DNA from 2 places in the Actinoallomurus acanthiterrae genome. Region 1 is predicted to be linked to the other one. Evidence: riboswitches for the same ligand, from Rfam matches in the RefSeq annotation. Region 1 holds a riboswitch; the other holds the start of a gene.
What was found. A riboswitch is a leader RNA that binds a small molecule or an ion and turns the genes downstream of it on or off. The one in region 1 is predicted to bind FMN.
Positions count from the first base shown of each region.

Region 2: it holds a riboswitch for FMN, as region 1 does, so the genes downstream of both, ACYVF7_RS59595 (3,4-dihydroxy-2-butanone-4-phosphate synthase) here and ribD (bifunctional diaminohydroxyphosphoribosylaminopyrimidine deaminase/5-amino-6-(5-phosphoribosylamino)uracil reductase RibD) in region 1, are expected to answer to the same signal.

Region 1 covers NZ_BAAHCO010000001.1:9,137,481-9,142,446, reverse strand. Annotated here, with positions in the region: gene rpe (ribulose-phosphate 3-epimerase) at 1-397, shown strand, start outside; gene ACYVF7_RS43050 (MBL fold metallo-hydrolase) at 678-1,700, opposite strand; FMN riboswitch at 1,882-2,012, shown strand; gene ribD (bifunctional diaminohydroxyphosphoribosylaminopyrimidine deaminase/5-amino-6-(5-phosphoribosylamino)uracil reductase RibD) at 2,081-3,223, shown strand; gene ACYVF7_RS43040 (riboflavin synthase) at 3,224-3,823, shown strand; gene ACYVF7_RS43035 (nicotinamide mononucleotide transporter family protein) at 3,820-4,467, shown strand; gene ACYVF7_RS43030 (bifunctional 3,4-dihydroxy-2-butanone-4-phosphate synthase/GTP cyclohydrolase II) at 4,464-4,966, shown strand, end outside.
Region 2 covers NZ_BAAHCO010000002.1:16,624-21,589, forward strand. Annotated here, with positions in the region: gene ygiD (4,5-DOPA-extradiol-dioxygenase) at 1-336, opposite strand, end outside; gene ACYVF7_RS59575 (DODA-type extradiol aromatic ring-opening family dioxygenase) at 326-637, opposite strand; gene zupT (zinc transporter ZupT) at 828-1,601, shown strand; gene ACYVF7_RS59585 (3,4-dihydroxy-2-butanone-4-phosphate synthase) at 2,094-2,354, opposite strand; gene ACYVF7_RS59590 (3,4-dihydroxy-2-butanone-4-phosphate synthase) at 2,284-2,556, opposite strand; gene ACYVF7_RS59595 (3,4-dihydroxy-2-butanone-4-phosphate synthase) at 2,561-2,749, opposite strand; FMN riboswitch at 2,853-3,001, opposite strand; gene ubiK (ubiquinone biosynthesis accessory factor UbiK) at 3,087-3,413, shown strand; gene ACYVF7_RS59605 (hypothetical protein) at 3,698-3,865, shown strand; gene ACYVF7_RS59610 (fimbrial protein) at 3,935-4,246, shown strand; gene ACYVF7_RS59615 (fimbria/pilus outer membrane usher protein) at 4,877-4,966, shown strand, end outside.

The DNA.
Region 1 (4,966 bases):
GGCCGCGAGCGCCCCGATCCGTACGCTGCGGGCGATCCGTTCGGCGGGAGCGCGTGCCGGGCTGGCGCTGAACCCGGGCACCGCCGTCGAGCAGTACGCCGACCTGCTGCCCGAGATCGACATGATGCTCGTGATGACGGTCGAGCCGGGCTTCGGTGGCCAGTCGTTCCTCGACGTGGTGCTGCCCAAGGTGCGGCGCGCCCGGGAGCTGATCAAGGGCCGGGAGCTGGACGTCTGGCTGCAGGTCGACGGCGGCGTCAACGCCGAGACGATCGAGCGCTGCGCCGAGGCGGGCGCGGACGTCTTCGTGGCGGGGTCGGCGGTCTACTCCGCCGACGACCGCGGCGAGGCCATCCGCTCCCTACGCGAGCAGGCGAGCGCCGCCTACACCGCGTAGACCGCGCCTGCCTGCGCGAGCCGTGAGCGCTGCCCACGCTGCGCCGCACCGCCTATGCATTGCACCGCGTCCGCGTCGCCCGCGCCGCGCCACGCCGCATCGGCCTTGTCGCCGTCGGGGGAGCGGGTCGCGAGCTCACCGGGCCGCCGCCCGCGCTGCGTAGGCGCCGGTCGGCGTCGCGCGGGAGCGGCACGGGTTCCGCCGGCCATGAGGCCGTCGCCTGCGTCTCGGCGGCTGTCACGGCGCGTCCGTACGCCTCGTCGCCCGTGACGGCGTGGTCCTATGCCTCAAACACCACGGCGCCGTCGCCGTTCGGGTGGCTGCGGAGCCGGCCCTGGGTGACGAGTACCAGCAGGTGGGCCTGGGTCTCGGTGGTGGCCAGCATCTGGTTGAACATGTCGAGGTCGTCGAAGTGGCGTTCGCGCCGGGTCCAGGTCAGGGCGCGGGCCGTCTCGTACGCCGTGCCCGAGCCCGCGGTGACCGCCGCCGCGCAGGCGTCGAGGCGTTCGGCGTGGTGTGCCAGCAGGGCGTCGACGCGGGCGTGCACGCTGTCGGTGACGGGCCCGTGGGCGGGGAGCAGCCGCAGGTCGGGGAGTTCCCGGACGATCCTCAAGGAGTCCAGGTAGGCGCCGAGGGGAGAGGCGCCCGGGACGCTCTCGAACCCGATGGACGGCGTGATGTGGGGCAGGACGTGGTCGCCGGCGAACATCAGCCCGTCGTCGAGGTCGGCGAAGACGAGATGCCCCCGGGTGTGGCCCGGCGTGGGGACGGCGAGGAGGTCCCGGCCGCCCAGCGGCAGCGCCGTGCGGCCGTCGATCCAGTCGTCGGGCATCTCCCACTCGAGGACGTCGTGGCCGCCCTCCCGCCAGGCGGCCTTCATGCGCTCGACGAGCGGTCGCGCGCCGCAGGTCAGGAGTTGCGCGAGCTGGGGGGAGTCCTCACGCCGGATCGGCTTGGTGAGCAGTTCGAGGGTCGCGCGCTCGCCGATGCCGAGGCTGACCCGCGTCCCGAACTCCCGGCGGATGCTCACCGCCTGCGTGTAGTGATCGCGGTGGACGTGGGTGACGAGGAACCGCGTGATGTCCCCGAGGCCGTACCCGATCTCCTTCAGCGCCGCCTCGAGCCGCCGCCGGGACTCCTCGAGGGCCCAGCCGCCGTCGATCAGGACCAGCCCGTCCTCGCCCTCGACCGCGTAGACGTTGACGGCGCGGAGGCCGTCGCTCGGAAGGGGCAGGGGGATGCGGTGCACGCCCGGCGCCACCTGGAACGCTCCAGGCTCTATCCACTCCGTCCGCTGCGTCATCGGCCCGCCTCATCTTTCGCACTAGAACGACATTCGATCTATATCGGACCACGGGCGGCCCGCGCCATTGTTAGCGTCCACAAGTTTCGATGCCAACCAAGCGAGCGCTTGCTTGGCCAGCTGTGGACATCCTCACATATGGCGTGGAATGTCCGGCGTGGCACACTGGTTGGGAGTCAGTAAGCGTGCTCCGGGGTCGGTGAAATTCCGAACCGGCGGTGACAGTCCGCGACCCGGCCGAAACCATCGGCCGGTTGACCCGGTGAAACTCCGGGACCGACGGTTAAAGTCCGGATGGGAGGCAGCGCGCGGCCGTGCCCTTCGTGGGCATGGCATCTGTGGCCTTGCCACACACCCGGAGCCTGATGAGGGAGGCCCGGGTGACCGATCATCCCGCGCAGGAGCGGGCGATGCGCCGAGCGCTGGCGCTCGCCGTCCGCGCCAGCGGTGAGACCAGCCCCAATCCCGTCGTCGGCTGTGTCGTCCTCGACGCCGCCGGAGAGGTCGCGGGCGAGGGGTACCACGCCTACGCCGGCGGCCCGCACGCCGAGATCGTCGCGCTCCGGGAGGCCGGCGACCGCGCCCAGGACGGCACTCTCGTCGTCACCCTCGAACCCTGCGACCACCAGGGCCGTACCGGCCCGTGCACCCTCGCCGTCATCGACGCCGGCGTCCGGCGCGTCGTCTACGCGGTCGCCGACCCCGACCCGGTCGCGGGCGGCGGAGCCCGCCGGCTCGCAGAGGCGGGCATCGAGGTCGAGGGCGGGCTGCTCGCCGAAGAGGCCGAGCGGGCCAACGCCGAGTGGCTCACCCGCACCCGGCTGAACCGGCCGCACGTCACCTGGAAGTTCGCCGCGACGCTGGACGGCCGGTCCGCGGCCGCCGACGGCACCAGCCAGTGGATCACCGGCCCGGAGGCCCGGCACGACGTCCACGAGCTCCGCGCACGCTGTGACGCGATCGTCGTCGGCGCCGGGACCGTGCTGGCCGACGACCCCCGCCTGACCGTACGGGGCGTGCAGCGTCACGATCACCTGCTCACGTCGCGCAGGCCCCTGCGCGTCGTCGTAGACGGCCGGGCGCGTACGCCGCTGACCAGCCGGGTCCTGGACGACGAGGCTCCCACCCTGATCGCCGTCGCCGAGGACGCCGACGCCACGGCGCTGGAGGCCCGCACGGCCGTCGTCCGCCTGCCGCGCGGCGACGGCGGGCTCGACCTGGCCGCCCTCCTCGCGGAGCTGTGCGACCGGCAGATCGTCTCGGTCCTCCTCGAAGGCGGCCCGACCCTGGCCGGCGGGTTCCTGGCCGCCGGACTGGTCGACCGGGTCGTCGCCTACCTCGCCCCCACGCTCCTCGGCTCCGGCGCCACCGCGCTCGGCCCGGCAGGCGTCGGCACGCTCGCCGAGGCCCGTCACCTGCGGATCGAGGACATCACGCGGATCGGCCCGGACCTGCGCGTCACCGCCGTACCGCAAGCCGCCGAACCCCCCACCCGGCCGGTAGCGGCCCGAAGGGAGAACTGAATGTTCACCGGAATCGTCGAGGAACTCGGCGAGGTGGTCGCGCTCGAACCGGCGGGGGACTCCGCCCGGCTCACAGTCCGCGGCCCGCTCGTCGTGTCCGACGCCGTGCACGGCGCGTCCATCGCGGTCAACGGCGTCTGCCTCACCGTGACCGACGTCAAGGACGACGCGTTCGCCGTCGACGTCATGAAGGAGACGCTCGACCGCTCCAGCCTCGCCGGCCTGGAGCCGGGATCGCCGGTCAACCTCGAACGCCCCGTACGGCCGACCGACCGGCTCGGCGGCCACATCGTCCAGGGCCACGTCGACGGCGTCGGCCGGATCGTCTCCCGCGAGCCCGGTGACCGCTGGGAGGTCGTGACCGTCGAGCTGCCCCCGCAGCTGGCCCGCTACGTCGTCGAGAAGGGCTCGATCACGGTCGACGGCGTCAGCCTCACCGTCGTCGAGGCCCGCGACGACGCCTTCACGATCGCGCTGATCCCGACGACGCTCGAGCTGACCACGCTGGGCCGCAAGGGCCCCGGCGACCCGGTGAACCTCGAGGTCGACGTCGTCGCCAAGTACGTCGAGCGGCTCGTCACGGCGGGAGGGGCACGGTGAGCTCCTGGACACAGGCGGGCGTCACCGTCCTCGGCGAGAAGGTCCTGTGGACCGACCTGGTGGGCAACGTCCTGTCCCTGGGCACGGTCTGGCTGGCGATCCGCCGCACGATCTGGACCTGGCCCGTGCAGATCGCCGGCGCGGCGCTCCTGCTCGTCGCCTCGCTCAGCGCGCACGCGCCGGGCAACGCGCTCAAGCAGGTGATGTTCCTGGCGCTGGCCTCGTACGGCTGGGTCCGGTGGCTGCGCGGCCTCCGGGAGAACCGGGAGCTGGCCGTGCGCCCGGCCACCCCGCGCGAGCGCACCGCGCTCATCGGCGTGCTCGCGGCGGGCACCGCCGCGGTGGCCCTCCTCTTCGCGAACATCCCCTGGCTGCAGATCTCCTGGTCGCCGCTGGCCAACGCGTACATCTTCGTCGGCAGCGCGGTCGCGACGTTCGCGCAGAGCCGCGCGCTCGTCGACTTCTGGGTCATCTGGGTCCTCGTCGACCTGGTCGGCGTCCCCCTGGCGTTCAAGTCGGGACTGTACGTCTCCGGCGCGGCGTACGGGATCTTCTTCATTCTCGTCCTCGCCGGTTTCCGTGACTGGCTGAAGCAGTACCGCCGGCAGCGGCGGCACACCGAGCCCGAGGTGGTAGCGGCATGAGTTTCGACAGCGTGGAAGATGCGATCGCGGACATCGCGGCCGGCAAGGCAGTGGTCGTCGTCGACGACGCCGACCGGGAGAACGAAGGGGACATCATCTTCGCCGCCTCCAAGGCGACGCCGGAGGTGGTGGCCTTCACGATCCGCTACAGCAGCGGCGTGATCTGCGTGCCGATGGAGGGCGATGACCTCGACCGGCTGCAGATCCCGCTGATGACGGCGCACAACAACGAGCGGATGCGCACCGCGTACACCATCAGCGTCGACGCCCGCGACGGCGTCGACACCGGTATCTCCGCCGCCGACCGCGCCCACACGATCCGTACGCTCGCCGACTCGGCGACCGAGCCGTACGAGCTGGTCCGGCCCGGCCACATCTTCCCGCTGCGCTACCGCGAGGGCGGGGTGCTGCGGCGGCGCGGGCACACCGAGGCGGCGGTCGACCTGGCGCGGCTCGCCGGGCTGACCCCGGCCGGAGTGCTGGCCGAGGTCGTCAACGA
Region 2 (4,966 bases), on a different contig from region 1:
CGGCAGATAGTGCTCTGGCGTTGGGTTCGATAACGCGCCACCTTCATGGTCGAGATAATTCACCAGAGGATGTTGTTCCACCGGCCCTTGCCACGTCAGATTCGCTTTCACATACTCATTAAACGACGTCGCCCACGGATACGGTGAACTATCACCGTGCCACTTCACTGTACGCAGGTTATGCACCACGTTGCCACTGGCGACCAACATTATCCCTTCATCACGCAGCGCCGCGAGTTTGCGCCCCATTTCGAAATGCCAGGCGGCAGGTTTGCTACTGTCGATACTCAACTGCACCATCGGGATATCGGCGTCAGGATACATCTTAATCAGCACGCCCCAGGAGCCGTGGTCGAAAGCCCCAGGCTTCTTTATCCAGCGTCACCGGGACCGGCGCTAACAGCTCAACCAGATGCTGTGCCAGCGCAGGCGAACCCGGAGCAGGATAATGCGTATCGTACAGCGCCTGCGGGAAGCCACCAAAGTCATGAATCGTGGGCGGCGTCTCCATCGCGGTCACTCCTGTTCCACGGGTAAACCAGTGAGCCGAAACCACCACAATCGCTTGCGGGCGTGGCAATGTCATCCCCAACTTCTGCCAGCTGCGGGTATACAAATTATCTTCCAGCACGTTCATCGGACTACCGTGACCTAAAAACAATGCTGGCATACGTGTTGAAGACATGATGATATCCTTAACTAAAGGTGTCATTTTGATATCCTCACAATACGCTTGTTCGGCGGAGTAAGAACCCGGATAACAATGATGATGATCATCAGTTATTTTGACGATCTGCCTGAAGGTGAAGATTTATAAGGAGTTGTCGATGTCAGTACCTCTCATTCTGACCATACTGGCGGGGGCAGCCACGTTTATTGGCGCGTTTCTCGGCGTTCTCGGGCAAAAACCCTCGAACCGCTTACTGGCGTTTTCGCTAGGATTTGCGGCGGGGATCATGTTGCTCATCTCATTAATGGAAATGCTTCCTGCCGCACTAGCCGCCGAAGGAATGTCGCCTGTGTTGGGTTATGGAATGTTTATCTTCGGTCTGCTTGGCTATTTTGGCCTGGACCGCATGTTGCCACATGCGCATCCGCAGGATTTAATGCAAAAATCGGTGCAGCCGTTGCCAAAATCGATCAAGCGCACAGCCATTCTGCTCACTCTCGGTATCAGTCTGCATAACTTCCCGGAAGGGATTGCCACCTTTGTCACGGCGAGCAGCAACCTGGAGCTGGGATTTGGCATCGCCCTGGCCGTAGCGTTGCACAATATTCCTGAAGGTCTGGCGGTTGCAGGCCCGGTTTACGCGGCAACGGGGTCTAAACGCACCGCAATTCTGTGGGCGGGGATTTCTGGACTGGCAGAAATTCTTGGTGGTGTGCTGGCGTGGTTAATCCTCGGTAGCATGATTTCCCCGGTGGTCATGGCGGCAATCATGGCGGCGGTTGCAGGAATTATGGTGGCGCTCTCGGTTGATGAATTAATGCCGCTCGCCAAAGAGATTGACCCTAATAATAACCCCAGCTATGGCGTACTATGTGGAATGTCAGTGATGGGATTCAGTTTAGTGCTGCTACAAACGGCGGGAATTGGTTAAAGACGATAATGACAGATGTTGCCCATTGCTAAAGGCAACATCTGTATCGTTATTAAAGGTATTATTGATGCTTTTCAAACACTTCTTTATCGGAGCGTTTATCTATTTACTTCGGGCAGCTAACAGCGCATCTCTGTCATGGCGAAAAGCTTTACAGTAACGTTTAAGATGCAGGAAATAGCCCACCAGCAGTAGAACAATTAATACAATCCAGTACCAGGCAATAAACATCCTTTTCACCTTCAAAATTTAACATTACTAAACATTTAGCGCATAAATTTCACATATCCTTTTTCGGATATATTCATATGGTCGCATAATAACGGAACAATTATATGATTTTGATCATAATGAAAAAGAATGCCTGATATTAATGAAATTTTCTCATAGAAAGAGAAGCGGAATTAACATCTTGCATAGCAGGGAAAATAAAAACCGAAGCCTGCTACAACTTCGGTTTCTTGATTAAGGCAGTAAATTAAGCAGCGGTTTTCAGCTGGCTTTACGCTCATGTGCCTGACGGTATGCCACCAGGTCTTCAATAGTCACGAGCGCCATATTGTGTTTATTGGCAAACTCAATGCACTCTGGTGCACGCGCCATCGTGCCATCGTCATTAGTCAGCTCACACAGCACACCAGCCGGTTTAAAGCCTGCCAGCGTCATCAGATCAATAGTCGCTTCAGTATGACCGCCACGCGTCAGTACACCACCTGCCTGCGCGCGAAGTGGGAAAACGTGGCCCTGGGCGATTCAGATCTGAAGGTTTTGCGCCATCGGCAATCGCTGCGCGAACGGTCGTAATACGGTCAGCGGCAGAAACACCGGTAGTCACACCTTCAGCTGCTTCAATGGTCACGGTAAAACCGGTGCCATAGGCGCTGGTGTTATTTTCTACCATCATTGGCAGATCGAGTTGTTTACGGCGATCTTCAGTAATGCACAGGCAAACAATACCACTACCCGTGGCGAATGGTCAGCGCCATCTGCTCAACGGTCATGGTTTCTGCCGGGAAGATCATATCGCCTTCGTTTTCACGGTCTTCATCATCAAGCACCATTACACCGCGTCCTTCACGCAGCGCAGCCAGTGCATTTTCAACACGTTCGAAAGGCGTACCAAAAGAGGAAAGTAGCGTCTGATTCATGGTAAAAAAACCTCACTAAAATTATGGTTACCAGAATCAGGGCAGTCTTAGGAGTGGCGGCATATAGCCAAAATAACGTGAGCGGGTCCATGCCCGACAGAATCGTTACTCTCTCCCATCCGGACTCTAACCGTCGGCCCCGGAATTACACCGGATCTGCTGTCCTTTGAGTTCGCACCCAAAGCGCTCGCGGGCTTTCAACTGAGTTGATTTACCGCCGGTGGGGAATTTCGCCCCGCCCTGAGAATAAGCGGATTCACTATAACGCTAATGATTAGCGCCAGCAACGCATAGCTTCACATAATTCTGGTTTATGACTTACCCTTATCGCACTACAATGGCACTCAACACCTATCAGTACAGGGAAACTACAATGATTGACCCGAAAAAAATTGAGCAAATCGCTCGCCAGGTTCACGAATCAATGCCTAAAGGAATCAGGGAGTTCGGGGAAGATGTGGAGAAAAAAATCCGCCAAACCCTACAAGCGCAGCTGACGCGTCTCGATCTGGTAAGCCGCGAAGAATTCGACGTTCAGACGCAAGTCCTGTTACGGACTCGTGAAAAACTGGCGCTGCTTGAACAAAGAATCAGCGAACTGGAAAATCGCAGTACTGAGATCAAAAAGCAGCCATATCCAGAGACTCTCCCCCCAACGCTGTAAACATTTGTCTTTAATGCACTGTAAATTATGAATTAATCCTCTAATTTACAGTGCTTTCTATTACCTTATCGCGTAATCCCATTCAGAATACCATCACAAAAATGAATGAGTGCAATTGAAAGTATAATTGCTATGTATTTTTTAAGTTTTACTTAATCCATATTTAGATAAACTAATTTCATAAAACACACAAAAGTAAAATATCATATTTCAATGATTAGTCAGCCTTAAATAACAGTTACCAATCATTCTCTTTTCTACTCATCTTTATATAAAGGAATATTATGTCCGCTTTTAAAAAGTCACTTCTTGTTGCTGGCGTAGCAATGATTCTTTCCAATAACGTATTTGCTGACGAAGGTCACGGCATTGTTAAATTTAAAGGTGAAGTTATCTCTGCTCCATGTTCTATTAAACCAGGTGACGAAGACTTTAACTGTAAATCTGGGTGAAGTAGCAGATACCGTTCTGAAAAGCGACCAGAAATCTTTGGCTGAGCCTTTCACTATTCACCTGCAGGACTGCATGCTGAGTCAGGGTGGAACACTTATTCAAAAGCGAAGGTTACTTTCACACAGCAAATCATGACGGTCAGTCTGACCTTTCTGAAAAATACCAAAGAAACTGAAATCGGCGGCGCCACAGGCGTTGGCGTACGTATTCTGGACAGCCAGAGCGGCGAAGTAACTTTAGGTACTCCGGTAGTAATTACGTTCAACAATACCAACAGCTATCAGGAACTGAACTTCAAAGCTCGTATGGAATCCCCAAGCAAAGATGCCACCCCGGGCAACGTTTACGCTCAGGCTGACTACAAGATTGCTTACCAGTAATCGCATTTGGCCGGGTTCGCCCGGCCACATCATTAACGGATTAATGATAAGTGGATCAGATGTATAAAAAATTAAAATTAACCACAATAAGCGAATTGATTAAAAATATTTATTGTTCATTATCCGTTCTCATCATTGGTTGTGCGTCAGCTTATGCCGTTGAATTCAACAAAGATTTAATCGAAGCCGAAGATCGTGAAAACGTTAACCTTTCCAATTTGAAACTGATGGCCAATTACCCGTAGGTAAATACTCATTAAACGCTCTTATTAATAATAAAAGGACGCCAATCCATCTGGACCTGCAATGGGTATCATGATAACCAAATCTGCAGTTTGTCTGACGCCAGAGCAATTAACCTTGTTGGGCTTTACTGATCAGTATTATTGAAGAGGCTCAGCAAAACCTGATCGATGGTTGTACCCTATCGAAAAGAAAACAAATTACAACTTATCTCGATCAAGGGAAAATGCAATTATCCTATCTGCACCTCAGGCATGGTTAGAATACAAAGATGCAAACTGGACCTGCTCCTAGAACCTTGGGTATCATGGTATTGCTGGGGCATTTCTTGACTACAATTTATATGCCTCTCATTATGCACCACATCAGGGCGATAATTCGCAAAATATAAGTTCCTATGGGCAGGCTGGGGTTAATCTTGGGGCCTGGCGCCTGCGTACTGATTACCAGTACGATCAGTCATTTAACAATGGCAAA